Sporocytophaga myxococcoides DSM 11118: one gene and its partner. The protein of the gene in region 2 interacts with the protein of the main gene of each other region in a pairwise test. Links are inferred from orthologs where the notes say so. Each region holds a gene or a part of one and is shown on either strand. Other genes may lie near its edges.

The links.
Region 1: the proteins of lon (region 2) and rplI interact in binary tests that used the Escherichia coli proteins (3 or more experiments, as listed by UniProt). The link is inferred for Sporocytophaga myxococcoides DSM 11118 from one-to-one orthologs.

Annotation. Positions count from the first base shown.
Region 1 is NZ_AUFX01000005.1:318,610-330,155, reverse strand. The notes cover bases 1,123-3,805. They hold rplI (50S ribosomal protein L9), read left to right. Parts: upstream 1,123-2,083; coding sequence 2,084-2,527; downstream 2,528-3,805. Other genes in these bases: K350_RS0107370 (thioredoxin domain-containing protein), read left to right, coding at 3,595-3,805; K350_RS0107375 (GSCFA domain-containing protein), read left to right, coding at 2,595-3,569; rpsR (30S ribosomal protein S18), read left to right, coding at 1,820-2,071; rpsF (30S ribosomal protein S6), read left to right, coding at 1,452-1,820; K350_RS0107395 (hypothetical protein), read left to right, coding at 1,123-1,228. In the rest of the region: K350_RS0107400 (methyltransferase domain-containing protein), read right to left, coding at 1-177; more of K350_RS0107395, read left to right, coding at 287-1,122; more of K350_RS0107370, read left to right, coding at 3,806-5,661; replication restart helicase PriA, read left to right, coding at 5,669-8,170; K350_RS0107360 (hypothetical protein), read left to right, coding at 8,211-8,855; K350_RS0107355 (hypothetical protein), read left to right, coding at 9,040-9,456; K350_RS0107350 (histidine phosphatase family protein), read left to right, coding at 9,610-10,170; K350_RS0107345 (AsmA family protein), read right to left, coding at 10,347-11,546.
Region 2 is NZ_AUFX01000005.1:104,975-123,143, forward strand. The notes cover bases 8,232-11,356. They hold lon (endopeptidase La), read left to right. Parts: upstream 8,232-8,601; coding sequence 8,602-11,112; downstream 11,113-11,356. Other genes in these bases: K350_RS27715 (OmpA family protein), read right to left, coding at 8,232-8,409; porQ (type IX secretion system protein PorQ), read left to right, coding at 11,153-11,356. In the rest of the region: K350_RS0106435 (YceI family protein), read left to right, coding at 1-404; K350_RS0106440 (NUDIX hydrolase), read left to right, coding at 533-1,078; K350_RS0106445 (CgeB family protein), read left to right, coding at 1,284-2,411; K350_RS27705 (DUF4142 domain-containing protein), read left to right, coding at 2,615-3,241; K350_RS0106455 (hypothetical protein), read right to left, coding at 3,307-3,552; K350_RS30875 (tetratricopeptide repeat protein), read left to right, coding at 3,619-6,003; K350_RS0106465 (hypothetical protein), read right to left, coding at 6,046-6,354; more of K350_RS27715, read right to left, coding at 6,370-8,231; more of porQ, read left to right, coding at 11,357-12,199; ATP-dependent protease ATPase subunit HslU, read left to right, coding at 12,199-13,599; K350_RS30880 (PAS domain-containing sensor histidine kinase), read left to right, coding at 13,736-15,388; K350_RS0106495 (SDR family NAD(P)-dependent oxidoreductase), read left to right, coding at 15,385-16,110; K350_RS0106500 (hypothetical protein), read right to left, coding at 16,164-16,787; cysteine synthase CysM, read right to left, coding at 16,849-17,733; K350_RS0106510 (serine O-acetyltransferase), read right to left, coding at 17,778-18,169.

The DNA of each region.
Region 1 (11,546 bases), 210 kb from region 2 along the record:
GAAAACATACTCAGCTTCATGAGCGTTTCCACATCCGGGAACTAAAATGCGGAGATTCTTGTCTTTATCGTCAAGTTGATCAAAGTATTCCTTAATCGGAGTAGTTATATGAGAGGCATCCCAACCAGTGTCGTTGGAAACGTATCTTTGATCCCAAAATTCTTTATTTAGACTCATATCTAGCTGTAATTAACGCCCTTTTTTAAAAAAAAATTGATAAAATTGAATATATAATTAATTTTACAACGTAAACTTTAACAAAAAAGACACCTATTAACCAACAATCATGGCCGAAGTTAACGAACCAAAAGAAACGCAAAAAAGCGGAAGCAAAAAAGGCTTGATCATTGCTTTCATTATTATCTTATTGGCTATCAATGCCGTACAACTTTTTCTCAATATCAACAAAAGCAATGATATTGCAGTAAAGGACCAACAAATTGTTGAAGCAAACGCAAAAATTGACAGCACAACTTCAGAGTTGACCAAAGCAATTGACGACCTGAAATTAAAACAACAGGAGATTGCAAGACTTGGAGGAGACACCGCAACCCTTGGTGAGCAAATCAGGAATCTTGAAGTTGAAAGCGAAAAACTGAAACATGAAAGTGCTGCTAACTACAGCAAATACATTAAAATCAAGAAAGAAATAGATAAGGCAAACCAGATTGCTCGTGAAGCTTCTGCTGAAGTTGACAGACTTAAAGCTCAGCTTGCAGTGGCTGATTCCAGCATTAAAGATTACCAGAATAAAGTGGTAGCCAACCTGGACACTATCAGTAAATTAAAAGTTACCCAAAACGAACTTGCTGAAAAAGTGGCAATAGCCAGTGTATTAAAAGCAGAAAGCTTCCAGATAGATGCGATCACAGCTAAAGGTAAAGTTAAAGACGGTGGTGAGTTTAAAGCAAAAAGCATTGACAAACTAAAAATTTCTTTCTACTTAGGCGACAACAAAGTAGCTAAACAGGAAGGTAAAGAAATCGTTCTTAGAGTAATCGAGCCAGACGGAAGCGCATTGTTTGATGTTGGAACAGGAGGAGGAAGCTTTCAGTTTGAAGGAAAAGAGATTTTTTACACATTGAAACAAGATGTGTTGTTCGACAACAGAAAACCTCAGGTTGTTTTCACCTATGTTAAAGGAAGCGCCTACAAACCTGGAAAACACAATATTGAAGTTTATGCAGAAGGTAATAAAATCGGAGAAGGAAGCTTCTTAGTGAAGTAATTTTTGAGCGGAAAGCTTAAGGCGTAAAGCTAAAAGTATAAAGAGACCCTGACGAGATGATCGTCGGGGTTTGTTGTTTACATACCAGCCAAAACACTATATTTCAAAAACTTACAACAAAAACATCCCTTATAAATAAACCTCTTCCAAAGATTTTTTTGTTTTCCGGTAATTCTCAGTATATTTGCGGTCCTAAAAATTATCATTTTACATAAAAGTAATTATGGAATTAAATAACTACGAGACGGTATTCATTTTAACTCCCGTTTTGTCTGAAGCTCAGATGAAGGATACCGTAGAAAAATTTAAGCAGGTTCTGAAAGATCAGGGTGCTCAAATCATTAACGAGGAGAACTGGGGTCTGAAAAAGCTAGCTTACCCTATTAACCACAAAACTACAGGTTTCTACACGCTTATCGAATTCAACGCGAAGCCTACTACAATCAACACTTTGGAGATTGAGTACAAACGTGATGAGAGAGTGATGAGATTCTTGACTGTATCTCTTGACAAACATGCTGTTGCTTACAACAACAAGAGAAGAAAAGGTGAATTTAAGAAATCAGCTGAAAAACAGGAGGAAAAAGCATAATGACACTAGTAAACGAACCCGTAAACAGAGTTGAGAATCGCAAAAAATATTGCAGATTCAAAAAACTAGGTATCAAATACATCGATTATAAAGATGCTAACTTCCTTCTGAAATTTGTAAACGAGCAAGGTAAAATTTTACCAAGAAGGTTAACAGGTACTAGTCTTAAATTTCAAAGAAAAGTTTCTCAGGCGGTTAAAAGAGCAAGACACCTTGCTTTATTACCTTATGTAACTGATTCACTAAAATAATCTCTTGGATCCATGGAAGTAATATTAAAAGAAGATATAAAAGGATTAGGTTACAAAAATGACCTTGTAAAGGTTAGACCTGGTCACGGCAGAAATTTCCTTATCCCAAAAGGACTTGCTGTTATTGCTAGCGATAGCAACAAAAAAATGCTTCAGGAAAACCTGAAACAAGCTGCTCACAAAGCTGAGAAAATTAAGAAAGATGCTCTTGCACTTTCTGAAAAAATCGGCGCTTTGGTTCTTACTATCCCTGCTAAAGTAGGTGAAAGCGGAAAAATCTTCGGAGCTGTTACAGTTCTTCAGGTTTCTGACGCTCTGAAAGACAAAGGTTTCAATGTTGACAGAAAGAAAATCACTTTCAAATCTGAAGTTAAAGAAGTTGGAGAGTATTCTGCAATCCTTGACCTTCACAAAGAAGTGAAACATGAAGTAAAATTCAAAGTTGTTGCTGGTTAAGCACTAACTTAAAATATTTCAAAATCCCGGGTAGTGCTTATCCGGGATTTTTTATTTTTATACAACCATGAATCTAAGAACTGAATTAACGGTAGAAAATCAGGGATTCACTCTCTCCCATCACTCAGCCATACTCACAGCAGGCTCATGTTTTGCTGAAGTAATTGGAAGCAAACTAAAAAACGCCAAATTCCCAAGTTTGGTCAATCCCTTCGGGACCATTTTTAACCCACTATCACTTTTTTCTTTACTCCAAAACTCAATTGACAATCAATATCTTAGTCAGGATTATTTTATTCAACAAGATGACTTATGGTATAACTACGATTTCCATTCTGACCTCTCTGCTCCTACTAAAAATGAACTTTGGGATAAAATAAGAGTGCAAATCAATGAAACTCATGGCTTTCTTAAAAAGGCAGATTTACTCATCATTACCTTAGGAACTTCCTATATTTACAAACTACTGCCAGATAATAAAGCTGTTGCAAATTGTCATAAAAAACCGTCTTCATACTTCAGTAAAAACCTCCTGACTTCTGATGAAATCATTTCAGCATTTTCAGAAGTCCATCCACAATTCAAAAAATTCAATCCGGGTCTGAAAATTCTATTAACAGTAAGTCCGGTCAGACACATAAAAGATACCATCACCTTAAATTCTGTCAGCAAATCTATTCTGAGGGTAGCGGTACATCTGCTTACTGAAAAATTTAAGGATGTATTTTACTTTCCAGCATATGAACTATTGATGGATGACCTGAGGGATTATCGATTTTATAAAGACGACTTGATTCATCCAACTCCAATGGCTGAAAATTATATCTGGGAAAAATTTTCAGGGTGTTACTTTACAGAAGAAACGAATAGCATATTACTAGAATGGAATCAAATTCAAAAAGCATTATGTCACAAAGCCTTCAATCCTTCTTCCATTGCGCATCAAAAGTTCCTCAGGGATACAATTAATAAGCTGAATAATTTTAAAAATCATTTTTCAGTAGACTCTGAAATCAAGGCTTTGGAAAAACAGCTTTTATGACCCGTTTTCCTTTTTATTTTTGTTAATGGATAAAAGCCATACGGATATGCAGGGAGATACAACAACTAAAAAAGCCAATAAATTGCTTAAGGAAACCAGTCCTTACCTGAAGCAGCATGCATATAATCCTGTGCAATGGCAATCTTGGGGAAATGAAGCATTGGATCAGGCTAAAAAAGAAGATAAACCTATAATAGTCAGTATCGGATATTCATCATGCCACTGGTGCCACGTCATGGAAAGGGAATCTTTTGAAGATGAAGGTGTAGCAGAGATTATGAATGCTGGATTCATTAATATTAAAGTTGACCGTGAAGAAAGACCTGATCTTGATCATATCTATATGGAGGCCATACAGCAGATGAATCTTGGAGGTGGGTGGCCACTGAACGTTTTTCTTACACCTGATGCTAAACCCTTTTTTGGCGGCACTTATTTTCCCCGCGAACAATGGAAGCATGTTTTAAACGAGGTTTTAAAAGCTTTTCAAGATCAGAGAAAGGCACTGGAAGATTCCGCTGATACTTTTACCAATTCTTTGAATGCATCAGAACTGCAAAAGTATGGATTGACAGAAGATCAAACAGATTTCAGCATAGAGGACCTGAATGCAGGCTACAAAGCCATGTCAGCTCAGTTTGATACTACACTGGGAGGTATGGATAAAGAGCCCAAATTTCCTATGCCCACATTGTATTTCTTTCTGCTGAGATACTATCATCTGACAAAGGATGATCTTGCTCTGAGACAATTGGTTCTTACATTAGACGAAATGGCAAAGGGCGGGATCTATGATCAGATTGGCGGTGGCTTTGCAAGGTATTCCACAGATGCGGAGTGGTTTGCTCCTCACTTTGAAAAAATGTTGTGTGATAACGGACAGCTTATGGCGCTGTACTCCGAAGCATACACATTAACTAAAAATACAACCTATAAAGAGGTCGTCCGAGAGACATACGAATGGCTTAAAAGAGAAATGACATCTTCTGAAGGTGGCTTCTATTCAGCATTAGACGCCGATAGTGAAGGTGTAGAAGGAAAGTTTTATACATGGACTTTAGACGAAGTTGAGAAGTTAATTCCCGAAGACATCCTTTTATTAAGAGCTTATTATAACGTCAGCGAAAACGGGAATTGGGAGCACGGCCAGAATATACTATTCAAGGCGGTGACTGATGAAATGATTGCCAAATATTCAGAAATTCCCCTTAATGATCTGAAGACAAAAATTGCACATTGGAAAAAAACTTTGCTACAAGCAAGAAGTAAAAGACCTTCCCCTGGCCTTGATGACAAGATCCTTTCCGGATGGAATGGCATCATGCTAAAAGGACTGACAGAAGCTTACAGAACATTTGATGAAGATGAATATCTTCAACTTGCACTTGCAAATGCAGCTTTTATAAAAAACAAACTCATAAAAAACAAAGTCCTTTTCAGAAACTACAAAGACGGCAAAGCAAGTCAGGAAGGCTTTCTGGAAGACTATGCCTGGGTTATTGATGCATACATTTCTCTTTACCAGGCGACATTTGATGAACAATGGCTCACACTATCTAAGGAACTGACAGAGCATGTTGTGACGCATTTTTATGATGCAGAAGAAAACCTCTTCTATTTCACTTCTGACAATGCGGAGAAATTGATTGCCAGAAAAAAAGAAATTTTCGACAACGTGATTCCTGCATCTAACTCTGTAATGGCCCAAAACTTACAGAAGCTTGGTATCTTACTTGAAAGGTCTGATTTTTGCAACCTTGCAAAAATCATGGCCGCCAAAATGAAAAAACTGATCACAACAGATCCTTCATGGGTTTCCAACTGGGCAAGCCTTGTGACCTCAATGATTGAGCCTACCGCAGAGATTGCCATTTCCGGAAGTGAATACCTGAACTTAAGAAAAGAAATCGATAAGACATTTTATCCTAATAAAATCCTTGCTGGTACAGCATCAAGAAGTGAATTTCCTCTACTGGTCGACCGTCCCGCAACTGGAGATCAGACAAGGATTTTCGTATGCTATAATAATACCTGTCAATGGCCAGTCACCAGCGTTGATGATGCCTGGAAACAGATCAATAAAACTAGTTAATTTATAAGTGGAGTTTAATAAGGAAAATATAAAAGACCGGCTCTTTGCGGATATTCTGCTTCCTCTGCCTTTACCAAGGCCTTTCACTTATCATATCCCTGATACGGAAAGGGAAAAAGTAAACATAGGATCAAGAGTTATTGTCCAGTTCGGGAAGAAAAGAATTTTAACAGGAATAATAGTTAAAGTGCATTCTATTGAACCCGATGTATATGAGGCTAAAGATATCATAGAAATCCTTGATGACACACCTTCTGTAAATGCCTTTCAGCTTAAGCTGTTTGAGTGGATGGCAGAATACTATATGTGTCATCAGGGAGAAGTTTTGAATGCAGCTTTACCTTCAGGACTTAAAGTCAGCAGTGAATCAAAAATTCAATTGAACCCAAACTTTGAAGACCTTGAAGAAAAAATGCCTTTTGCAGATAAAGAACTTCTGATCATTGAAATGCTTGAGAAAAAGGAAGCATTGACCTTTGATGAAGTGAGTCTTATCGTTGGAAAGAAAAGCGGTTCTTCTCTAATCAAATCATTGATTAAGAAAGATCGAATCATTGTCTTTGAAGAGGTAAAAGAAAAGTTCACTCCGAAAATATTAAAAAAGGTAAGACTATGCCCTCCATATGACCAAAAGGTAAATATGCAGGAGCTCTTTACGAAGCTGGAGAAAAAGCCCAAGCAAACGGATCTTCTTTTAAAATATATCAAGCTTACAGGATTTCTTGAAAACCCTGCCAAGAATGCAAATGGTACAAACAAGAACCTCCTTATTGAAGAAAGTTCCCTTTCTCCTTTTACATCCCTTTTGAAAGCAGGAATCTTTGAAGAGTATGAAGTGGTAGTCTCAAGATTTGAAGAAGACAATGAAGAGAATACTTTCACAGAAGTACGTTTGTCCGAAACTCAGCAAAGCGCTAAAGATTCCATTCTTGAACAATTTGGAGAAAAAGAAGCTGTATTGCTTCATGGCATTACAGGCAGCGGAAAAACAGAGATCTATATTGAGTTAATCAAAAATGTATTAAGCGGCGGCAGTCAGGTGCTGTATCTTTTACCTGAAATAGCTCTTACCACACAAATTGTACAACGTCTTCGCAAGATATTCGGAGACAAGATGGGAATTTATCATTCAAAGTTTTCGGATAATGAACGTGTGGAAACATGGAGAGGTATTATCTCCGGAAGGTTTTCTTTTGTAGTTGGAGTCAGAAGCAGCATCTTCCTTCCTTTTGATAATCTCGGACTGATCATTATTGACGAGGAACATGAAACATCATACAAACAGCATGATCCTGCTCCAAGATATCATGCAAGAGATACAGCCTTGATGCTGGCCCGGATGCATCATTCCAAAACTTTATTGGGCTCTGCCACACCTTCAGTCGAATCATATTTTCAGGCGATGAATAAAAAGTGGGGATTGGTGGAAATCAAACAACGCTTTGGCAATGCCAAGCTTCCTCAATTGATTGCTGTGGATGTAAGAAAGGAAAAAAGAGACAGAAAAATTCATGGTGACTTTACCGGTCTATTGACTCAGCAGATTGAAAAGAGTCTTCACGAAAGAAATCAGGTAATCTTGTTTCAGAACCGCAGGGGCTATGCTCCTTATATATCTTGTGAAGACTGCGGTCATATTCCCAAATGTGACAATTGTGCCGTAAGCCTCACCTATCATCTTTATCATAAACAGCTGAGATGCCATTATTGCGGAAGCCATGAAAGCATTCCTACACGCTGCGAAGCCTGCGGATCCAATAAAATAAAGACAGTAGGACTGGGTACGGAAAAAATAGAAGATGATATTAAACTTTTGTTTCCCGATGCCATCACACAGAGGATGGACCTGGATACAACCCGCAAGAAGAATAGCTACCAGAAGATCATTGAAGACTTTCAGAACAATAAAATTGACATATTGGTAGGAACCCAAATGGTAACCAAAGGACTGGACTTTGACAGGGTAAATCTTGTAGGCATACTCGATGCTGATTCACTCATCCACTTCCCTGATTTCAGGGCTCATGAAAAGGCTTTTCAGACTTTCACTCAAGTAAGCGGCCGTGCCGGAAGAAGGGAAAAGGCAGGAACTGTAATCCTTCAAACTTCATCTATAAATCATCCAGTGATAGGCAAATTGCTTCAGCAGGACTATTCAGGATTCTTTAATACGGAGATTTCGGAAAGGGAAAAATTCCATTACCCTCCTTTCTACCGACTTATTAGCATTACCTTCAAAGATCCTGATGCTGGAATCGCTTCCAAGGGCGCTGACAGGCTTTTCGGAAAACTGAAGTATTTTATCCCAAAAGAACAAATCCTTGGCCCTGAGCCTCCAATAATTAACAAAATAAGGAATTACTACCTGGAAGAAATAATCCTGAAATTTGAGCGAAATAAGGCAAATCTTCCGGCAATTAAATATAAAATGCAGGAAGCTATAGAAAAAGTTCTGGCTGAAACCGCATTTAAAAACTCGATTATTGTCTGTGACGTAGACCCTGTTTAAGATTTATTCCTTATTTTCGAACTTTGAAAGAGTATTTAAAATGAAGCTTAAATTAAATATTTCCCTGTGTTGTCTTCTGATGATAGGTCTCATTGCCTGCCATGAGGAGGCTCAAAATGATACTAAAGAGGTTGTTAAAGATACTGTTGTTGTTCCCCCGAAAGATACGGTAGTTAAAGAAGAACCAAAGCATGAAGAAGTTGAACAGGAAAAAGTGGTTGATCTAGGTTTGACAAAAGATGATAAAAAGAATCTAATGGTCATCAATGAGTTACCTCTTGGCACTCCATTCAAAAAAATTAAAGAGTTATTTCCCTCTTTGAAAGATCCTCGTCCTGAAGGAGGCAGCGCGGATCTGGCCAAACAAGGTTATTCAGAAGCATCAGTAAAGCTTGACCTGATGGGCAAAAAAACTGATCTGGAATTCAACCTGAAAAACGATACGCTATACAGCTACTTTTATACTGTCTCTGAAGCTGATTATGAAAAGGCTTCAGATTTATATCTTGGTATTCAGCAATTTTATAATAAACAATTCGGGACTTGTAAAGAAGAAAATGTTGAAGAATATAACCACTACTCTAAGTCTTGCATGTGGAACCCAGGAAAATTCAGCCTTATAATGACTCAAGATATTAACAACGGAACTGTAAGTTGGGGATTCCAGAGACCAGTAGAGTTTTAAGTAGTAAGTTATAAGTAGTAAGTTTTTTGATGGTTGTATTGGAGATTTAATAATCCGGTACAACTATTTTTATTTTTATATATCTCTGATATCTTGTAAATAATTTCTTATCCCTTCGTATAACAAAATAAATCAAAGAGATTAACCTGCGACCAGCTAAAAATTTGCAGATCTCAACTTAATAATGAACAATAAATTATCTCTTCTAGGAGCTTTATATTTTATCATAGGCATAATGTATTTCTATCTGAGAAACTTGATTCCTATAGAGTTAGCGTGGGATTGGCTGCGGACAATAATTTTAATTTCTTTTTTAGCAAGTCCATTTGTTTTAGGAGTTTCTATTGCTTATTGGATTCCAAAAAGGTTTCAGGAAAATAAAGCCTTGGGTTGCATCATCCCATTAATGATCTTCATATTTCTGATACATAATTTTATCTGGACTTCTTTTATTCTCTGGGGTTATAGATATGAAGACCCGGATTCAAGTTATCCTGAAAAAGATGATCAGAAACGTAAATTCACTACACAATACATAGATAAAAGGCCTCTCGGAGATCATACAAAAAAATTGAAGGATATAAATTTTCTCCTGTTTTAAGTATGTCTATTACGTAGAATTCACTTAATTTCATTTCTATATATTACTCATATTGAAAAATATAGAAAACCAAATCACTAAGTTAACAGCTGAATATTTATTTTTATACTATCCAAATTCTAACAGTCATTGTAAAACGACACTCAAGACAAAATGAGAATAGGATTAGTCAGACACTTTAAAGTAAATCAACCATTCCCAAATAAGTTCTTACTTTCAAAAGGAGAAGTTATTAAATGGTTTGCCGAATATGATAATACCAAAAATATCGAATATAAAAACGTTGACCTTTCCCAAATAAACTGGCAACATTGTTATTCAAGCCCGATGATCAGAGCTGTGGGCACTGCAAATCATATTTACAACGGACCAATTTCAGAAATAACAGAACTGAAAGAATTAGATATTTTGCATCTCTTATCAGACAAATTAAAATTGCCATTTATTATATGGGCAATTATTGTTCGTATAAAATCATTCTCATCGAACAAGGATACTAATGAATTTAAAAGCAGAATAGTTGATTTTCTTGATAACGTTATTGCAAATAATGAAAGTAATGTTCTTATAGTCAGTCATTGGTTTGTAATGAGAGTTATACGAAAAGAACTTATAAAGAGAGGATTGTCCGGAGACAACTTCAAATCCAAAGAGTACGGAACACTTTATGTTTATGAAAGAAGAGTAAAACAACGAGCTTCTGACAAATTATAGGTTATCTATATAAAAGGGGGTTATAGATATAGATGCAGATAATGAATTTCTTTTGGGGGGAGAGGTGATACTTCTTATGTGATGTTGCCTGAAAAATAATGCCCACGCACCTTTAACCTTAACAATAATGTAGATAGTTGTAAAGAGAAATCAATAGTCTTTCTATTATAAGATTGTTACAATACTTTTAATTTCCCGGATTTTCCTTTCAACTTCAAAGGCAATGATAACCCAGCTTTGGAGTCATTCGTGAGGTCACTGGTATCAGGGTTCTTTTTAAGATTCTTAACAGGTACGAGCATTTTAAACTCAGCTTCTCCATCCGGCTGTATAGTTGCATTCAGATAAAAATATAAGATGTTTGTCACAAATAATGTACGTGGTATATCAATCACATTATTTTTAACAATAACAGAAGATTTAATCTTATCAAAAGTTACACGCTCCAGATCCATTTCTTTAAAGCCTACTTTTGATAGCTTCATAATAGGCTCAACATTGATCATTTCAAGTTTATGAATCTCATAATCTCCTTTTACATATACAGAATTGCTATCCAGCTCCAAAGCAGAATTCATTCTGAAATAAGTATCAAACTTCCCATTTACAATACCTCTGATATTATCTGCCAAAATTATATTCTGACCAAAATTATTGAATGCACTGAAGATTTTATCAATCCTGATCTTTTCGATTCTGACATCTGTGTTACAATGAATATGATTTTTTCTTGGAATAAAATCCGTTACAGAACGCATTGTGCCACCGAATGAAGTCAGGGACTCCGATACTCTGAGATTTTTACTATCCATATGAATGCTCAGATCTATATCATTAGCCTGATAATTATTAGCATGGAACCTGGATGTTTTTCCTGTTAATGATGCACGAAGATTATATGGCCAAATAAACTTGCTCCCCTCTACCAAACGGATGTTTCTCTTTTCATTCTTTCCTTTTGCTCTTGGAAACTGTGTAAAATCACTAAAGTAGAATTGTTCAGAAACAAAATTAAGATCCAATTCAAGACCTGGTTGATCATTATAAACAGATTTAAATAAATTTCTGGCAATACCATTTACTTTCATATCTGTCTTACCACACTGAACTTCCAGCCTTTTCATCTTAATAAAATCATTCTCAAACTCAGCTTCTCCATTCAGATTATCAAAAGGAAAATAAACTTTATTCAGCTTCACACTGACTCTATGAAGCTTTACTATGCCTTTAATTACAGGGGTTTTAGTGGGTATCCCCAATAAATAATTCACTTTACCATTGTAGGTTCCTTTTATGAAAAAGCTCCCTCCTGCTTCGGAATATTGACCAAAGTGTACAAGATCAAACAGTGTCTTGCTTCTCAGTTTAACGCTCAC
Region 2 (18,169 bases):
AGCTTAAAGGAAGTATTAATCTTAAGGAGAAAACTGTTTATTTCTCTGTCCCTTTTGAAAGTATTGATACAGGGATAAAAAAGCGAAATAAACACATGAAGGAATTGATTGAAACAGATAAATATCCTGATGCGGAATTTGAAGGAAAGATCATTTCTGACTTTAATTCAGAGAAGGAGGGCAATCAGAAAGTAACCGTCAAAGGGAATTTTAAAATGCATGGAGTCTCAAGGGAAATAACTGTAGAAGGTACATTAACAAGAACAGGAGACAAGCTCACAGCCAACGCAGAGTGGAAGGTTCTTATCACTGATTACAAAATTACGCCTCCCAAAATATTTGGAAATAAAGTGCAGGATGAACATATCATAGTTATTAATGCCGATATGGAAAAAAGAAATTAATTGTTGAAGAACATTTCAGAGTCTTGCCATATAGACTTATTACCCTTGAATGAATTTCTATCAATATTATTTTTATTTAAGCATTTTTAAATGACCTCTTTGTCAAAGCTTATTTATATTATTGCACTATGATTGAGAAATGGAAAACACTGGCCTCGGAAATAGTATTCAACCATAAATGGTATAAATTAAGAAAGGATCTTGTTCAACTACCTGATGGAAAAATTGTAGATGATTATTTTGTAAGTGTAAGACCTGAGGTTGTAATTATTTTTGCCATAACTAAAAGTAAGAAGGTTGTCCTTGTAAAGCAGTACAAACATGGCTCCGGTGAAATATTAATTGAGTTACCCGGAGGTATCTATGATCCGGACACTGAAAGTCCGGAAGAAGCAGCTTTAAGGGAGCTTAAGGAAGAAACCGGATACTCAGGTAAAGTTGTGAAAATAGCAGAACTGATAGATAATCCAACTAAAGACACGAATAGAATTTCTTTATATGGAGTTAAAAATGCTGTTAAATCCGGAGAACAGAATCTTGATGAAACAGAAGCTATAGAGGTACTTTTGGTATCGGTAGAAGAGCTGAAAACAATGCTTTTACAGGGAGAAATCAAAGTTTCAGGTTCGGTAGCAGGTGCAATGCTCGCACTTCATAAATTAAATATTGAGTAAAATTTTTAGATTGTTACTTTTAACATTTTTTCTATTTGAAAGTTAAAACTTCTGTTCACTTTATCTGACAAACATAAAGCTAAAATAAAATATATAAGGTGGAACACTCTGATGTTTCATTCTGAAATCACACAGTGCATTGGTGGAGCTGGTGAAGTACGCCTGCTCTTTTGGTCTAAATAAACATTTTAACATATATCATTATATGAAAATCGTAATGTTTTATCAATCCCTCATATCTGACTGGAATAATGGTAATGCGCATTTTTTAAGAGGAATAATTTCGGAATTGAAATCCAGAGGGCATGATGTTAAATTATATGAACAGGATGGAAATACCTGTATCCAGAATCTTGTATTAGAGCACGGTCAGAAAGCTGTTAAAGAGTTTTATTCTTTTTACCCTGACTTAAGCACAAATTTTTATAATCCTTTAAAACTAAATCTTGATAATATTTTAAAGGAAGCTGACCTAGTTATAGCTCATGAGGCTAATGACCCAGAGATGATTGCAAGGATTGGCGAAGTGAAAAGTAAACATAAATTTAAGCTGTTGTTCCATGTTACAAATCATAGGGTTGTAACTGACAAAGAAGCAATAGAAAAATATAATCTTGGTAACGTAGATGGAGTATTGGCATTTGGGGATGTTATAAAAAATATTTTTCTCATAGAAGGCTGGGCTAAAAGAGCCTGGGCATGGCATGAAGCGGCTGATACCAGAATGTTTTATCCGAGAAGTAAATCTTACGAAGGAGACCTTGTCTGGATAGGAAATTATGATGAGGAAAGAAGTGTTGAACTACAGGAGTTTTTGATCAATCCTGTGAAAGAACTAAAATTGAAAGCTAAAGTATATGGAGTAAGATTTCCGGAAAGTGTTATCAAAGCTTTTAAAGACGCAGGCATTGAATATGGTGGGTGGTTACCGAACTTTAAAGTGCCGGACATCTTTGCCAAATACCGTGTTACTGTACACATTCCCCGCAGACCATATGTTCAGCTATTACCAGGTATACCTACAATAAGACCTTTTGAAGCACTTGCTTGCGGTATCCCTTTAATTAGCGCTCCATGGAGCAATTGTGAAAACCTGTTTTCTCCAGGTAAGGACTATCTGGTAGCAAGAACAGGAAAACAAATGGTATTACATCTTGCAGCTGTTTTGAATACAAGTATAAATGAAGCGCTTTCTATTTCAGGCCTGAGAGCAATTAATAAAAAACATACCTGTTTTCACAGAGTAAATGAACTTGAAAAAATCTGCGAAGAGATTGGAATAGACAGATCCAGAATATCTTCGAGCAGACAAGAAATATATGTTGCTAAATAAGTTACTTTGTTTTAATTGTTTAATTGTGGGGAGAGCCTTTGCAAAGAAGGCTCTCTTTTTTTTAGTCTTTATCTCTGCTTTAATATACTTATGATAGAATTAATTGATGAATAAGGGATAAGAATATTTTTTACTTTAAAGACGTAAACATTCATGTGTGTAGTCTGGTTAGTTGTTTGAAAAGAGAAAACTCCAAACAAAACATGAAAAAAATAAAGATTCTTGCAGGTTGCCTCAGTGTATTGTTATATGCTACGGCATGTAATTCAGGTAATGAAAAACAAACTGCCGAAGTGAAACAGGCTGCCATTGAACCTAAAAAGGTTGTGGAAGTGACCGTAATGGACCCTAAAGAATTTGTTCAGAAAGCCGCTACCGGTGGAATGGCTGAAGTAGAAATGGGTAAACTAGCAGTTAAAAATGCCAAGGATAAAGAAGTTAAAAGTTTTGCTCAAATGATGGTAGATGAGCACACCAAAGCAAATACTGAGCTGAAGAAAATCGCTACCAAACAAAATATTACAGTGCCAACTTCTGTGGGTGAGGAAAAAACAATGATGATGAATGAGCTGAAAAAGAAGACAGGTACGGAGTTTGATAAAGCTTATATCAAAGATATGGTTGACAGCCATAAAAAAATGCTGGATCTTTTTCAGAAAGCATCTACTGAACTTAAAGATACTGAACTGAAGAACTATGCTGCTACTAACATTAAAACCATTCAAATGCATTATGACAAAGCTACTGCTTTAGAATCAAAGCTTAATGCAACAAGCAGCACAAAAATGAATAACAGCAATATGGAGAATAGCAAAATGAACTCTCATTAATAAGTAATTAATTAACTTTAGATTTATTTTTTCTTAAAACCTGTATTGAAAAGATACAGGTTTTATTATTTATGAAAATCACATTTCCTTTTAATCTCTTCATATTCTTCTTCTGTAATTGAGATGAGATATCCATGCTCATTTTCCGTAAGATCTCTGATATAATTTCTTTCTGGAAGTTGAGTAGCTTCTATCGTGTAAAATAGATATTTTGTGCCTATCCGTTTAATCTCTTCAAAGTATACATATGAAGTTATTTTATAGTAAGTACTGTCGCTCGCGGTCTTCTTGAATAAAGGAAAATTTACCATTATGATTCAATATTATTTCGCAATAAATTTACCTGTCTAAGGTTATTTTAGGTAATATTTTAGTTTATGAGTGTTGTTTTTGAAAAAGACAAAAAACAGAATTTAAATCTTATTCTTTTAATTATTCTTACGGGAATATTAACTTATTTAAGTTATGCTCCTGTTCTGAAGAATAAATTTACAAATTGGGATGATCCGAATTACGTTACTGAAAGTCCGTTTATAAAACTTATAGAAAAGGGAAATTATAAACCCTATTTTACGGAGAATCATATGGGAAATTACCATCCTTTTTCTCTTATTTCTCTATCGTTGGATTATCAATCAGATAAATTTAATCCTTTACCCTATCACAGAACAAATCTTATTCTGCATATTTTAAATTCGGTTCTCGTATTTCTGTTGATATACAGATTACTCGAAAATAGCTATACCGCTTTTTTTACCGCTTTATTATTTGGAGTCCATCCGATACACGCAGAATCCGTAGCCTGGATAGCCGAAAGAAAGGATGTTCTTTTCACGTTTTTCTTCCTTATTTCACTATGGCTTTATGCAGGATTCGCTAAAGAAAAGAATTACGTTTATTATGGCCTATCTTTGGTCTTCTTTATTTTCAGTTTGTTATCAAAGGGAATGGCAGTTTCTTTGGCTCCTACTCTTTTTCTGCTGGATTATTTTTATGGGAGAGATATAAAATCTATAAAAGTAATTTTGGAGAAAATTCCTTTTTTTCTACTTGCATTAGGTTTTGGTATATTAGCTGTGTATGCACAGAGCTTAGGGCCAGATACAGAAGGAATCCCTGATTATAATTTATTTAAGCGTCTGGTATTTGCAGGATATGGATGCTCTCAGTACATACTAAAGCTTTTGTGGCCATATGATCTGGTTGCTTTTTATCCATATCCCAAAGCTGAAATACCATTTTACTATTATGCTGCTTTCCTCTCAGTCACATGCTTTTTTACCTGGCTTGTTATTTTCTTTAGAACGAATAAAATAGTAATCCTCTCAGTCATTTTCTTCATATTGAATATTGTTCTAGTACTTCAGATACTTCCTGTTGGCAAGGCTCTTATGGCAGATCGTTATGCCTATCTACCTTCCATTGGTTTTTTTCTATTGCTGGTGTTTGCTGTTGATAAGGTTCTGAGTTTTCAAAAAGGATATTTGATTGGACGGGGAATATTAGCCTTATATATTTTGGCTCTGGGAATTTATAATTATTCACATGTACAAGTGTGGAAAGACAGCTTTTCATTATGGAATTATGCAATTGGGCATATTCCTTCTGATGTGGCTTTTAACAACAGAGGTGTAGAATTCAATAAAACCGGGGAATATAAACAGGCAATTGAGGATTTTAATAAAGCTATAGAATTAAACCCGACTCATAAGGAAGCTTATAATAACCTTGGTGTAGCGCTTGCTAACCTGGGTAAAAATAAGGAAGCAATATCAGCATATGATAATGCTTTAAAAATTCATCCAACCTATGTTAATGCACTTTATAACAGGGGAAATTCTTATGCAAAGCTCAATGAAGCAAATACTGCTTTAAATGATTATGATCAGGTGCTGAAGCTTGATCCAAAGTATTTATCTGTTTACAATAACAGGGGACTTGTTCTCAAAAGTCTTGGCAAGCTGAATGAGGCATTGAATGATTTTGATAAGGCAATCCTTTTTGATCCTGACAATGCTGATGCTTATAGCAACAGAAGTATGGTGAAGTATGCATTGAATGATGCTAAAGGAGCAATGGAAGATAATCAAAAGGCTATGTCAATTAACCCAAATGTAAGTGTAGCTTACCTTAACAGCGGAATTGCCAAATGCAAGCTTAATGATTTTAAAGGAGCTCTGGAAGATTTTAATAAGGCAGTCACTATAAATCCTTCGGATAAAGAGATTTATCTTAACAGAGGTATAACATATTACCATATTCAATCTGTTGAGCTTGCCCTTAAAGATTATAACAAGGCTATTGAGCTGGATTCCACATATGGAGAAGTATTTTTGAATAGGGGAATATTAAAGGCAAATACCGGAAATGTAAACGGTGCAATCAGTGATTATGCGAAGGCAGCTATTTATATACCTGAAAATCCTTTGGTTTATGGCAACCGAGCCATCCTTAAATTTGCATCAAATGATTTTAAGGGAGTAATAGAAGATCTTAATATGGCTATAGTTCTAGATCAAGACTATGCTGACGCTTATTGTAACAGAGGTCTGGCCAAAGCCAATCTGGGAGACAAAGCCGGAGCAATGAAAGATTATAACAAAGCTTTGGAATTAAATAAGTCTTTTGGACTGGCTTACAATAACAGAGGAGTGTTACGCTATCAGACCGGAGATAAACAAGGCGGATGTGCAGACTGGCATGAAGCACTCAAACTAAATTTTGAAGGTAGTAGAGCATTCATACAGGCATATTGCAAATAGACAACCTCTCTAAACCATAAAAATGGAAGGTAGAACTTCCTGTTATGAATTAAGAAAATAAGTTACGAATTCTAAAATTAAGGTTTTAGCTGCTGGCTGAAGTTCAATTGAATTTGTAGCAAGATGGGAGGTGAAATCTCCCAATAGCTCGTCTATTCGAAGTAGCTGATCTTTTCTTTCCAGATTTTTGTGAAAGGAGATATATTCAACAAAAAGATTTAATCTTAATACCTCTGTAGATTTTGGAATATCATCAGTATCTGCTTTTGAGTCCAAAAACTTTAAAATAGCCTCCTCCAGTTCTTGCTGGAAGAATTCATAGGGAGGCATATCGTCAAGAGATGAAGACATAGTGATAGGAATGTATTATTTCTTTTCAGGTCTGATAATTTCAAATTCAACCCTTCTGTTGATTCTTTTATCTTCGTCTGTCTTTTCCTCCACAATCGACTTCTGGTTTCCGAATCCAAGTGCTTCGATTCGGTCAGGATCAATCTGCCCTTTGGCAATAATATATTCTTTAATTGCCTGAGCTCTTTTTTGAGATAATTTCAAGTTCAGGTCAGAGTTTCCGTCAGAGTCTGTGTGCCCGGAAATCCTGAGCTTAAGAGTAGGGTTGTCCAAAAGGAAGTTTACAACCTTATCAAGGTCAGGTTCCATTTCTGTACGTATTTGGGAACTTCCTCCTTCAAACTCAATAGAGGCAAATTTCCATTTGTTATATTTCAGCCCTGGTGTATGAAGGTTTAAAGTAGTATCGCCATCCAGGTGAAATTTTTGTTCCACTCTAAAGAAATCCTCTCCCTGAATCACAAGCAAGTAATCATTATTATCAATCAGGTCAAATTCAAAAGAGCCATCCGGCCTCATAAACTTAGGAGCTACCTCAATACCATTCGTTAAGTCAATAATGGAAACAATACCTTTATATGGGTTTCCTGTAGCTGTATCTGTAAGAGATCCTGAAAATTTAATATTTGCAGTTGGTTGCGCTTCCATCGGAAGTGGGAAGCTATACAGGTCCAGATTCTTAGGATCTATTACTTCTGTCTTAGCATAAAACAGATCTTTTGACTTTGGATCAATTGTAAAGTAATATTCTTCTCCTTGCCCATTTACTAGTGGTCCTATGTTTTTAGGCTCAGTCCATCTTCCGTTTAGTTTTACGGATTTGTAAATATCCATTGTATGGAAACTATAGTCTGTAGAATCCAAATCTCCAAAGTTCAGTAACTGACCATTTGAACTAAAATAAAATACATCGTGAGCTGCGTGATAAAATGGACTTACTTCATTACCTCTGGTATTGAATATTGGGCCCATGTTCTGCGCAGGTGCCCAGCCTTTCGGTGTCTTATAAGTAAAGTAAATGTCAGAAAGTCCGAACCCTCCAATTCTGTCGGAAGCAAAGTAAAGCGTATCTTCTGTATGTGAAAGGGTTGGGTGAGAATCCCATGAAACACTATTCACTTGAGGTCCGAGGTTTTCTGGTACAGTCCATGTAGAGTCTTTAAAGTAACTCACGTAGATATCGCAGCTTCCCATGCAGTCTCTGCAGTCGTACTTATATTCTTCTACGATGCATCTGCTGAAGAATAATGTTTTACCATCTCTGCTGAGGTATGCAGATCCTTCATTACAATGAGAATTTATGACATTCGAGAAAGGGTAAGATTCGTCCCAGAAACCGTCATAATTTTTGCTTACATATAGTTCTTCATTTTCTCTGAAGGACAATTTAGTAGCACTCAGTTCTTTTTTCCTTTTAGTAAACACCAGTAAATCTTGCTCTGCGTGATAGCTAGGCCCGTAATCAGGAAATTTATTGTCGTTTACGAGCTCTCCCATATTCAGAAATACACTTTTGGGAGGAATCAGTGTATCAATGGCTTTTCTGTATTCTACAAGGTCATAATAATACTGAAGCGGAACATAAAATTCCTTTTTGTCAGTATTCAATGTGTCATAATGTAGTAATATTTTCCTGAGTTCTTTGCCTCTATGGTGTTTGAGGATAATACGATAAAGGGATTTGGCTTTGTTTGCTCTGCCGAAATGTTCGTACAACTGGGCTAGCTTCCAAAGCAATACAGGGTTTTGGGAGAAGTTATCTATTCCAAAATTGCTTACATAATTTTCCAGGACAGGAAGTAATGCGGCATAGTTTTTCTGGTCCTCTAGTTTTCGGATCAACGCCAATTGCTTAGGATCCTGATAGAAGGGGACTTTGTTGAGATTTTTAAATTCAATGGAGAAATTTTCATCAATGGCTTTCAAAGAATCAGGATTTCCCAAAGAAACATCTCTGGTAGTATAATTTTTTTTATTTCTCTGTGCAGTAGCAGTTTGAAAACTAAAAAAAATAAACTGGGTTATGATAATGATTAATAAACTATGAGACCTCATTAAGCGCTTCAAAATAAATTCTGCCTCAGACACTAACGACAAAGTACATGATATATGATATAAAAATCAAGTTTGAAAACGAAATAATTGGCACGAGGGTTGTAAACATTTAATTCTGCATATTATTTTGTGAAAAACTAATAACTTGTGCCATCTTGGCAACGAAATCGTAAAAAAGGGAAGGGATAGAAAATGAATAATAAAAAGAAGGAGAGAATATCAATTTTTTTACCTAAGTTTTTAGAAGGTGATACCGGGGAAATGATCCCCCTTTTATCTCCTGAGGAAGAAGAGGAACTTAACAAAGAAGGGACACCAGATGAGTTACCTATACTACCCGTCAGAAATACTGTACTATTTCCTGGTGTTGTGATTCCCATTACGGTTGGAAGACAAAAATCAATAAGACTTGTAAAAAAAGCTTACAAAGGCAATAGAATCATTGGCGTTGTAGCACAGGAAAATGCTACTACTGAAGAGCCTCAGATACAAGATTTATATAAAGTCGGAACTGTTGCCAAGATCCTGAAAATGCTGGTAATGCCAGATGGTAATACGACCATTATCATACAGGGAATGAAGCGGTTTCAGATCGAAGATGTATTTCAGGAAAACCCTTTCATAATAGCCAAGATAAAAATTCTGGAAGAAAATTTTCCGGATATTAAAAAGAAAGAGGTTAAAGCACTGCTTCAGTCATTAAAAGATTCTGCAAATAAAATTTTAAAACTTAATCCTGAAATTCCTCAGGATGCACAGATTGCTCTGAATAATATTGAAAGCCCCTCTTTCCTGACTCATTTTCTTTCTTCAAATATCAATACTGAGGTAAAGGAGAAGCAAAATCTGCTGGAAATCAATGATGGTTTGAAAAGAGCGACGCTCTTACTGGAGTACATGATGAAAGAGATCCAAATGCTTGAATTGAAGCAGGAGATCCAGAGCAAAGTTCACTCAGATATTGATCAGCAACAAAGAGATTATTATCTGCGTCAGCAGATTAAGGTACTACAGGATGAGCTTGGATACGAATCTTCAGACCAGGATATTGACAATCTGAAAAAGAAGGTAGAAAATAAGCAATGGCCTGAGGCTGTAGCTAAGCATTTCCATAAAGAACTTGAGAAAATCGAGCGCATGAATCCTATGGCGTCCGAATATCCTCTTTCTATGAACTATGTGGAATTTCTTGCGGAACTGCCTTGGAATGAATACAGCAAAGACAATTTTAATCTTAAAAGGGCCAAGAAAATACTAGACGAGGATCATTTCGGACTCGAAAAAGTAAAAGAAAGAATTATTGAATATCTGGCAGTTCTGAAGTTGAAAAACAACATGAAAGCTCCAATCCTTTGCTTGTATGGCCCTCCAGGTGTTGGAAAAACATCTTTAGGTAAGTCTATAGCCAAAGCTTTGAACCGAAAGTATGTCAGAATGTCATTAGGCGGGGTTAAGGATGAAGCAGAAGTTCGGGGACATAGAAAAACCTACGTCGGAGCGATGCCTGGCAGAATTATTTACAATATCAAAAAAGTACAGAGTTCTAACCCTGTCTTTATTCTTGATGAAATAGATAAAATCGGTTCAGACTTTAGAGGAGATCCTTCTTCTGCTTTGTTAGAGGTTCTTGATCCAGAGCAGAATTCTACTTTTGTGGACAACTACCTGGAAGTAGAATATGATCTCTCAAAAATCTTATTCATAGCCACAGCAAATTCCCTTGATACCATTCACCCTGCTCTTTTGGACAGGATGGAAATCATTGAAATTAATGGATATACGCTTGAGGAGAAAGCCCATATTGCAAAAGATTATCTAATTCCAAAGCAAAAAGAGGAACATGGACTGAAAGAAGAAGATGTTCAGTTCAGTAAAAAAGCAATTAATAAAATTATCGAAGATTATACCAGAGAGTCAGGTGTAAGAAGTCTTAACAGAAAAATAGGTGCGGCAGTAAGAGGCGTAGCTAAGTCTGTTGCGATGGAAGAGAAGTATAATAAGCTACTGGAACCGGAAGATGTTGTTAAATTGCTTGGACCTGAAGATTTTGAAAGAGAAATTTATCAGGATAATGAACTGGCTGGTATTGTAACTGGCCTTGCCTGGACTTCTCACGGGGGAGAAATCCTATTTATTGAATCCAGTTTGAATAAGGGAAGAGGTAAAGTGATTTTATCAGGGCAGTTGGGAGAAGTGATGAAAGAATCTGCAACTGCTGCTTTGTCATACCTGAAAGCCAATGCTGAAAAATTCGGCATCAACCATAAAATTTTTGATCACTTCGATCTTCATATTCACGTTCCTGCCGGAGCCGTTCCAAAAGACGGGCCATCTGCCGGGATTACTATCTTTACCTCATTAGCATCTATATTTACCCAGAGAAAGGTAAAAAGAAATATTGCCATGACAGGTGAAATAACACTTAGAGGGATTGTGTTGCCAGTTGGCGGTATAAAAGAAAAAATTCTGGCCGCCAAAAGGGCCGGGATTAAAGAAATAGTACTTTCGACAAAGAACAGAAAGGATATATTGGAAATTAAGCCTGAGTATATTAAAGATCTGGTAATTAATTATGTAGATAATGTAGATCAGGTTATTGAAATAGCTTTACTTAAAACAAAAGTCAAGAAACCAATAGATCTTTCAGTAATTGAGCACCCTGTTCCGGGAGCTGGTAAAATGTCAAAAATTGAAATAAACTAAATTATTGTTCGTTTATGGACAAAATAATTTTTTAAAGTAAATGACAATAAGGTTTACATCGCTCTTTTTATTAGTTTTTGGATTATCCTATACTATTGCCAATGCGCAATTAGGTGGTAGAGCATCATATCAGTTTCTTAATGTCCCGGTAAATACCAGGATTGCCGGTTTGGGAGGTATCAATATCTCTCAACCGGGAATTGATGTTAATTTAATGACTCAAAATCCTGCAACACTTTCAGATTCACTACGGAATTATCTTTCTATTAACTATTTACCATACCTGGCTGATGTAAGAGCTACAATGGTAAATTATGCATTTAATGCCGGAAAAACAGGAACATGGGGAGTAGGTATGCGGTATTTTGATTATGGAACCTTCAGTGGTGCAGACCTTGCCGGTAATAGCACAGGTGACTTTAAATCAAAGGAATATGCCTTCACTGTAGCTAAATCTCATACAATTAATCACTTCACATTAGGGGTATCATTAAATCTGGCTTTTTCTCAAATTGGAACATACAATTCTGCTGCACTACTTACCGATTTGGGAGGTGTATTCAAGCATCCTAAAAAAGATTGGGCAATAGGTCTTGTAATTAAAAATGTAGGTGTGCCTTTGAAAAAATACGTGCCGGGAGAAAGCGTCGATTTACCTACCGATGTTCAGTTGGGGACAAGCTTCAAACCGGAGCACATGCCTGTTAGATTGTCATTGACAGCTCATCACCTGCATAAATGGGATATTGTTTATGATGATCCAAATCAAAAAGGCAAGGTAGATCTGAATGGAAATGTTATAAAGGAGAAGGTCTCATTTGGAAGTAAAATGCTATCGCACTTTGCTGTTGGAGCGGAGTTTTTGATGTCTAAAAATTTCCAATTAAGAGCTGGTTATAACTTTTTACGAAGAAAAGAATTAAAAGAAGAAAGTAAATCTGGGGGAGCCGGACTTTCAATAGGTGGTATGATCAGGATAAAATATTTTGAGTTTGCCTATACAAGATCATTTTATTATATCGGAACAGGTACCAACCATTTTACTCTAACTACGGATTTTAACAGGATATTTAAAAAGAGGATCTGATGATTGATAATAACAGTTATTTAACTCCCAGGCAAATTGTGGAGGAGCTTGATAAATATATTATAGGTCAGCACGAAGCGAAGAGAAATGTTGCTATTGCCTTGAGAAACAGATGGAGGCGCATGAATGCCGGACAGGATATGCAAAAGGAGATCGTTCCTAATAATATTCTGATGATTGGCGCCACTGGAGTAGGTAAAACGGAAATAGCCAGAAGATTGGCAAAAGTAGCTGACGCTCCCTTTACTAAAGTGGAGGCTTCAAAATTTACAGAAGTTGGATATGTGGGAAGGGATGTTGAGAGCATGGTAAGGGACCTTGTGGAGCAGTCTGTAAACATGGTCAAAGCCCGCAAAAAAGAAGATGTTAAAGCTAAGGCAGCACAAATAGTTGAAGATATTATCCTTGACGCTCTTATTCCTCCATTAAAAAAGAATAGTCCGTCAGGAATTTTTACAGGAGAAGTTCCATCTCCTTCTTCATCCGATGATGACCATGAACTCAATGAAAGAACCAGAGAAAAGTTTAGAGAAAAAATTAAATCAGGTGAGCTGGATGAAAGGAAAATTGAAATAAATGTTTCTTCGAGTAGCAATCCTGGTGTAGGAGTAATCGGAGGGGGAATGGATGAAGTTTCCATGATGAATATTCAGGAAATGATTAGTGGCATGATGCCTAAAAAATCCAAGAAGAGGAAAGTAGCTATTGGTGAAGCCAGACAACTATTGTTGGAAGAAGAGGCGGCAAAACTGATAGATATGGATGAGGTGAAGGAGGAGGCTATCAGAAAGGCTGAAAATACAGGAATAATTTTTATTGATGAAATTGATAAAATAGCTTCTGGCTCCAGAAAAAATGGAGGCGGTGGTCCTGATGTGAGCAGAGAAGGAGTACAGAGAGACCTTTTGCCTATCGTAGAAGGAAGTTCTGTAAATACCAAATATGGGGTGATACAGACTGATCATATTCTTTTTGTAGCTGCTGGAGCATTTCACATTTCCAAACCATCAGATTTAATTCCGGAATTGCAAGGAAGGTTTCCGATAAGAGTAGAGCTGAACAGCCTTACTAAAGATGACTTTTTTCAGATACTGAAGGCCCCGAAAAATGCCTTGACAAAACAGTATCAGGCTATGCTGAATGCAGAGGGAGTTGAGCTTTCATTTTTGGAAGATGCTTTGGAGAAAATAGCTGAAATTGCCTTTCATGTAAATACTGAAGTTGAAAATATAGGGGCAAGAAGGCTTCACACTGTAATGAGTCACTTACTGAATGAAATAATGTTCGATGTTCCAGAAAAAATTGGACCAAATGCAAAAATTTTAATTACTAAAGAAATTGTATCTGAAAGATTGTCCGGACTAGTTAAAAATCAGGATTTAAGTCAGTATATATTGTAACAAAAAAATATTTTTTTTAAAAAAAAGGCAGATAAGAATTATCATGCCTTTTTTTATGACTAAATTGTTAGTAAACTCGTAACTCGAACAGTATTAGGATTTTTGTGCAAGTTTATAAGACGGGTTGCAGATTTTTATGACAATTTTTCAAGGCGATATTAACAGGAATACGGTAATTTTAAGGTTATTTCTTTTAACAGGAATCAGCCTTGCTTTTGCTTTTTTTATTTTTACCAATACTTACGAAGACTCGCTTTACAGCTATTTGGTATTCACCACACTTATAGTAGCTCTTGTAGTTATTAATTTGCTGTCTTTAAGGGTGTTCACCCAAAGTAGGAAGGATGTAATCAACAAAGTCAATGCAGATAATATGGTTACTTTGCTTGACAATATCTCCGACATTTGTTGCATATGCGATAAAGATTTCAGATTTATTTATTGGAATAAAGCTGCTCAGGAAATCTCAGGTTATGCATTTGAAGAAATTGCAGGCAAAAGATTTGATGATCTTTTTAAATCAGCATCCACTCCGGAAAGAGATAAACTGATAGGTCAAATGATGATGGAGAAAAGAAAGTCTCTGACTTTTTCTTATGAGGCTTTTATGAAAGGCGTTCTTAATCAGTTTGAAATTACTGTTTTCCCTTCAGGTGAAAACTACATTTATCTGGTAAGAAATATTACGGATAAGTTATTAATAGAACAACAGAATAACAGGACGAATAAAATTCTTGAAGCTACTTCTGATCTTGTGGCAATGGTTAATGTTCAAGGGCAAAATGTATATATGAATTATGCCGGAGTGAAATTGCTGGATGAGAAAAATAATGCTGGAAATATCAGAAGGAGTTTAATGGAAATGCATCCTCCGGATGTTTATAAATATTTGATTACAGAAGCTATACCATATGCGCTAAAGCATGGCACCTGGCAAGGAGAATCAAGATTTATCACTTCTGAAGGAAAAACTATTCCGGTCTCTCAGGTAATTATTGCACACCTGGATTCGCAAGGGCATCTTGAATATATATCTACAATTGCCAGAGATATTTCAAAGGAAAAACAGGCTGAAGAAGAACTGAAGAAGATTAATTTTGAGCTGGATCATTTTGTGTACAGAGCTTCCCATGATTTGAGAGCTCCCCTTACTTCCATTAGGGGATTAGTGGAAATATCTCTGGAAGAAAAGGACACACAAAAGCTTAAGCAATACATGTCTTTTGTTGGGGAATCGGCCAAAAAACTGGATAATTATATCATTAACCTCTTATCCATATCAAGAAATGATCGTCTTGAAATGGAGCAACGCCCAATTGATTTTTCAATACTCATACAAGAAGCCATAGATGAATTGAGATTCCTGAAAAATGCAGACAGGATAAACATCACCTGGGATATTTCATGTGATGGTCAATTCTGCTCAGACCTGATCAGGTTAAAAATTATTTTCAAAAATATCATTTCGAACGCCATAAAATATCAGCGTATAAATATCGCTAATTCATTTCTTTCCATAAATATCAGTGGTAGTCCTCAATTGATTAGGGCTGTTTTTACTGATAATGGTATCGGGATCCACGAAGATTCCAAAGAAAGGATATTTGATATGTTTTACAGGGGAACTGAGTTGTCTGATGGTTCGGGTTTGGGACTTTATATTGTCAAGAGTGTAATAGAAAAGTTAAAAGGCCGAATACAGCTGCATTCCAAAATTTCTGAGGGTACTACAACTATAATTGAGATTCCTGGTTATTCTATGAAAAAGGAAGCCGATCAGGAACTATGAAATATTATATAATAACAGGAACCAGCAAGGGATTAGGAAAAGCAATTGCAGAGCGTATTTTGTCTGATCCCGGCAATTTTGTTATAGGAATCTCACGCACCGCCTCTATTCACCACGATAATTACGAGCACCTCTTCATAAACCTTTCAGAGGTTGATTCACTTCATAAGTTTTACAATAGTATTTTCCCAAATTTTAAAAATCCTTCAAAGATTTGTCTGATTAATAATGCAGGCAGTATTGGTGAAATTACTTATCTGGGAAAACAACATGATAGTAAGATCATAGATGGATATAACTGTAATGTTATAGCCCCTGCTTTACTCATGAATGAATTTGTGAGCAGATATAGAAATAATGATGCATCAAAATTGATTTTAAATATCAGCTCCGGTGCAGGTAAAAAACCTGTCGACGGGTGGTCTGTTTATTGCAGCTCAAAAGCAGCTCTTGATATGCAGACCGCTGTGGCTGCCAACGAAGCTAAGTTTTCACATAGCAATTTCAGATTTTTCTCTCTTGCTCCCGGAATATTAGACACACCTATGCAGACTGAGATTAGAAAAGTTTCACCGGAAGATTTTAGTCGTGTAGAGGAATTCATTAATTATAAAAAGGAGCACATGCTGGTATCTCCCGAAAAGGTTGCAGAGAAGATATGGAGACTACTTGAAAATGAAAATAATTACAAAGGAGTTGTAATGTCTGTAAATGAAGTTTAAAGGAGCCTGGTCAGGGCTCTCATTTTTTATACAGAATATATATGTAGGTAAGATCAACGACTGAGGCCTTTAGTAATCAGTATACCTGATACTTTGGCAGAATCAGATAGTGTTTCAATATCTATATTTTCCCTTGCGGACGCTGATAAAGTGTTAGTATCAATTAGGAAGGTAATTCCGAGGCGTTCAAGACCAAAGGCCGGACCATCTTCAGTATTTCCGGCCCAGTCAATAAAATGGTAACTTTTTATATCTCCTACTTTTGAGCCTATTCCTATTCCTGATCTTGTTTTATATCTTTTGTCGTATACCTTAATTCTCCAGATTTTGCAGGAGTCCGTGCATATTGGGTCTACTCTAAGATACCTTGAGGTGTCTCTGCTGGTTTTTATAAAATAAGCTTCAAATTTTTGTCCTTCGGATGTAAAGGAAGATTTGCTAATTTGGGACTTATCATAATAATTGAAAATGCTTCCAATAGGCATGTCTATAGTTAAATTTCCAGCACGTTCTTTAGAAATTGCGTATTCATCCGGAACTTCTATAATGCCCTTTTCATTATAACCTGTTGTTGACTCTGATCCTGTACTTGTTTTTTTTGAACTTTCACAAGAGAAAAGATAAAAAACTCCTACCAGCAACGCTGTCCTTTGACGAATATAAGATGAAAAAGACATTTGACCTTTTATATTGATTTCAGATAGAAAACTGATATCAATATAAAAGGTTTTTAGAGTTTTACTGGCCAAATAAATCAGTAGATAAATACCTGTCTCCTCGGTCGCATATGATGCAAACGATAACACCTTTATCTAGTTCCTTAGCAAGTTTTATTGATGCTGCCATAGCTCCTCCACTGCTCATTCCTCCAAAGATAGCCTCTTCTTTACTGAGTCTTCTGGCTGTATTAGTGGCATCTTCCTGTGATACATCAATAATTCTATCTATCCTTGACGGATCAAATATTTTAGGAAGATATTCCTTCGGCCATCTTCTGATTCCTGGTATCTGTGAGCCATCCATAGGCTGGACACCAACAATTTGTATGGATTCGTTTTTTTCCTTTAAAAATTTAGAAGTACCCATTATGGTGCCAGTAGTACCCATTGAAGATACAAAATGAGTTATCTTATGTTCTGTATCCCTCCAGATTTCCGGACCTGTACCATGGTAGTGCCCCATATAATTATCTGGGTTCGCGAACTGGTTAAGCATAAAATAACCTCCTCCAGCGACCTTCTCATGAGCAAGGTCAATAGCGCCTTCCATTGACTTCTCTGAAGGAGTAAGGATCACCTTTGCTCCAAAAGCTTCCATTGTTAGTACTCTTTCCCTCGTTGCATTAGATGGCATGATTATTTCAATTTCCAGTCCGAATAAACGTGCTATCATGGCGAGGGCTATTCCGGTATTCCCACTTGTTGCTTCTACAAGCTTCATCCCTGATTTTAACTCACCGCGGGAAAGGGCGCCTTTGATCATACTATAAGCTGCTCTGTCTTTTACGCTTCCACCAGGATTGTGTCCCTCCAGCTTGGCAAAAATTTTTACAGCTTTGTTCGGGTTTATATTTTTTATTTCGACCAGTGGAGTATTTCCAACAAAGTCAAGAAGTGATGCCATTGAGTAGAATTTTATAATCTTTTAATCTATAATATTTTGATTTATCAATATCCGGGGAGTCCTTTGATGTCTTCCAATTTACCAATTTCAATCTGAGCTTTATGGTATACAGTGGAAAAAGGAGGGACAGTTTTAGTCAGCCAGACATTTCCTCCAACAATGCTGTGGTGCCCAATGATAGTATCGGCGCCAAGGATTGTTGCTCCTGCATAGATAACAACATGATCTTCTATTGTAGGATGTCTTTTTTTGCTTGCCATACTTTTGTTTACACTTAGTGCTCCAAGCGTTACTCCCTGATATATTTTAACATGGCTTCCGATTATGGAGGTTTCACCGATAACGATACCTGTGCCATGGTCTATGCAAAAGTGTGAACCAATTTCAGCTCCCGGGTGAATATCAATACCTGTCTTTGAATGAGCAAACTCAGTAA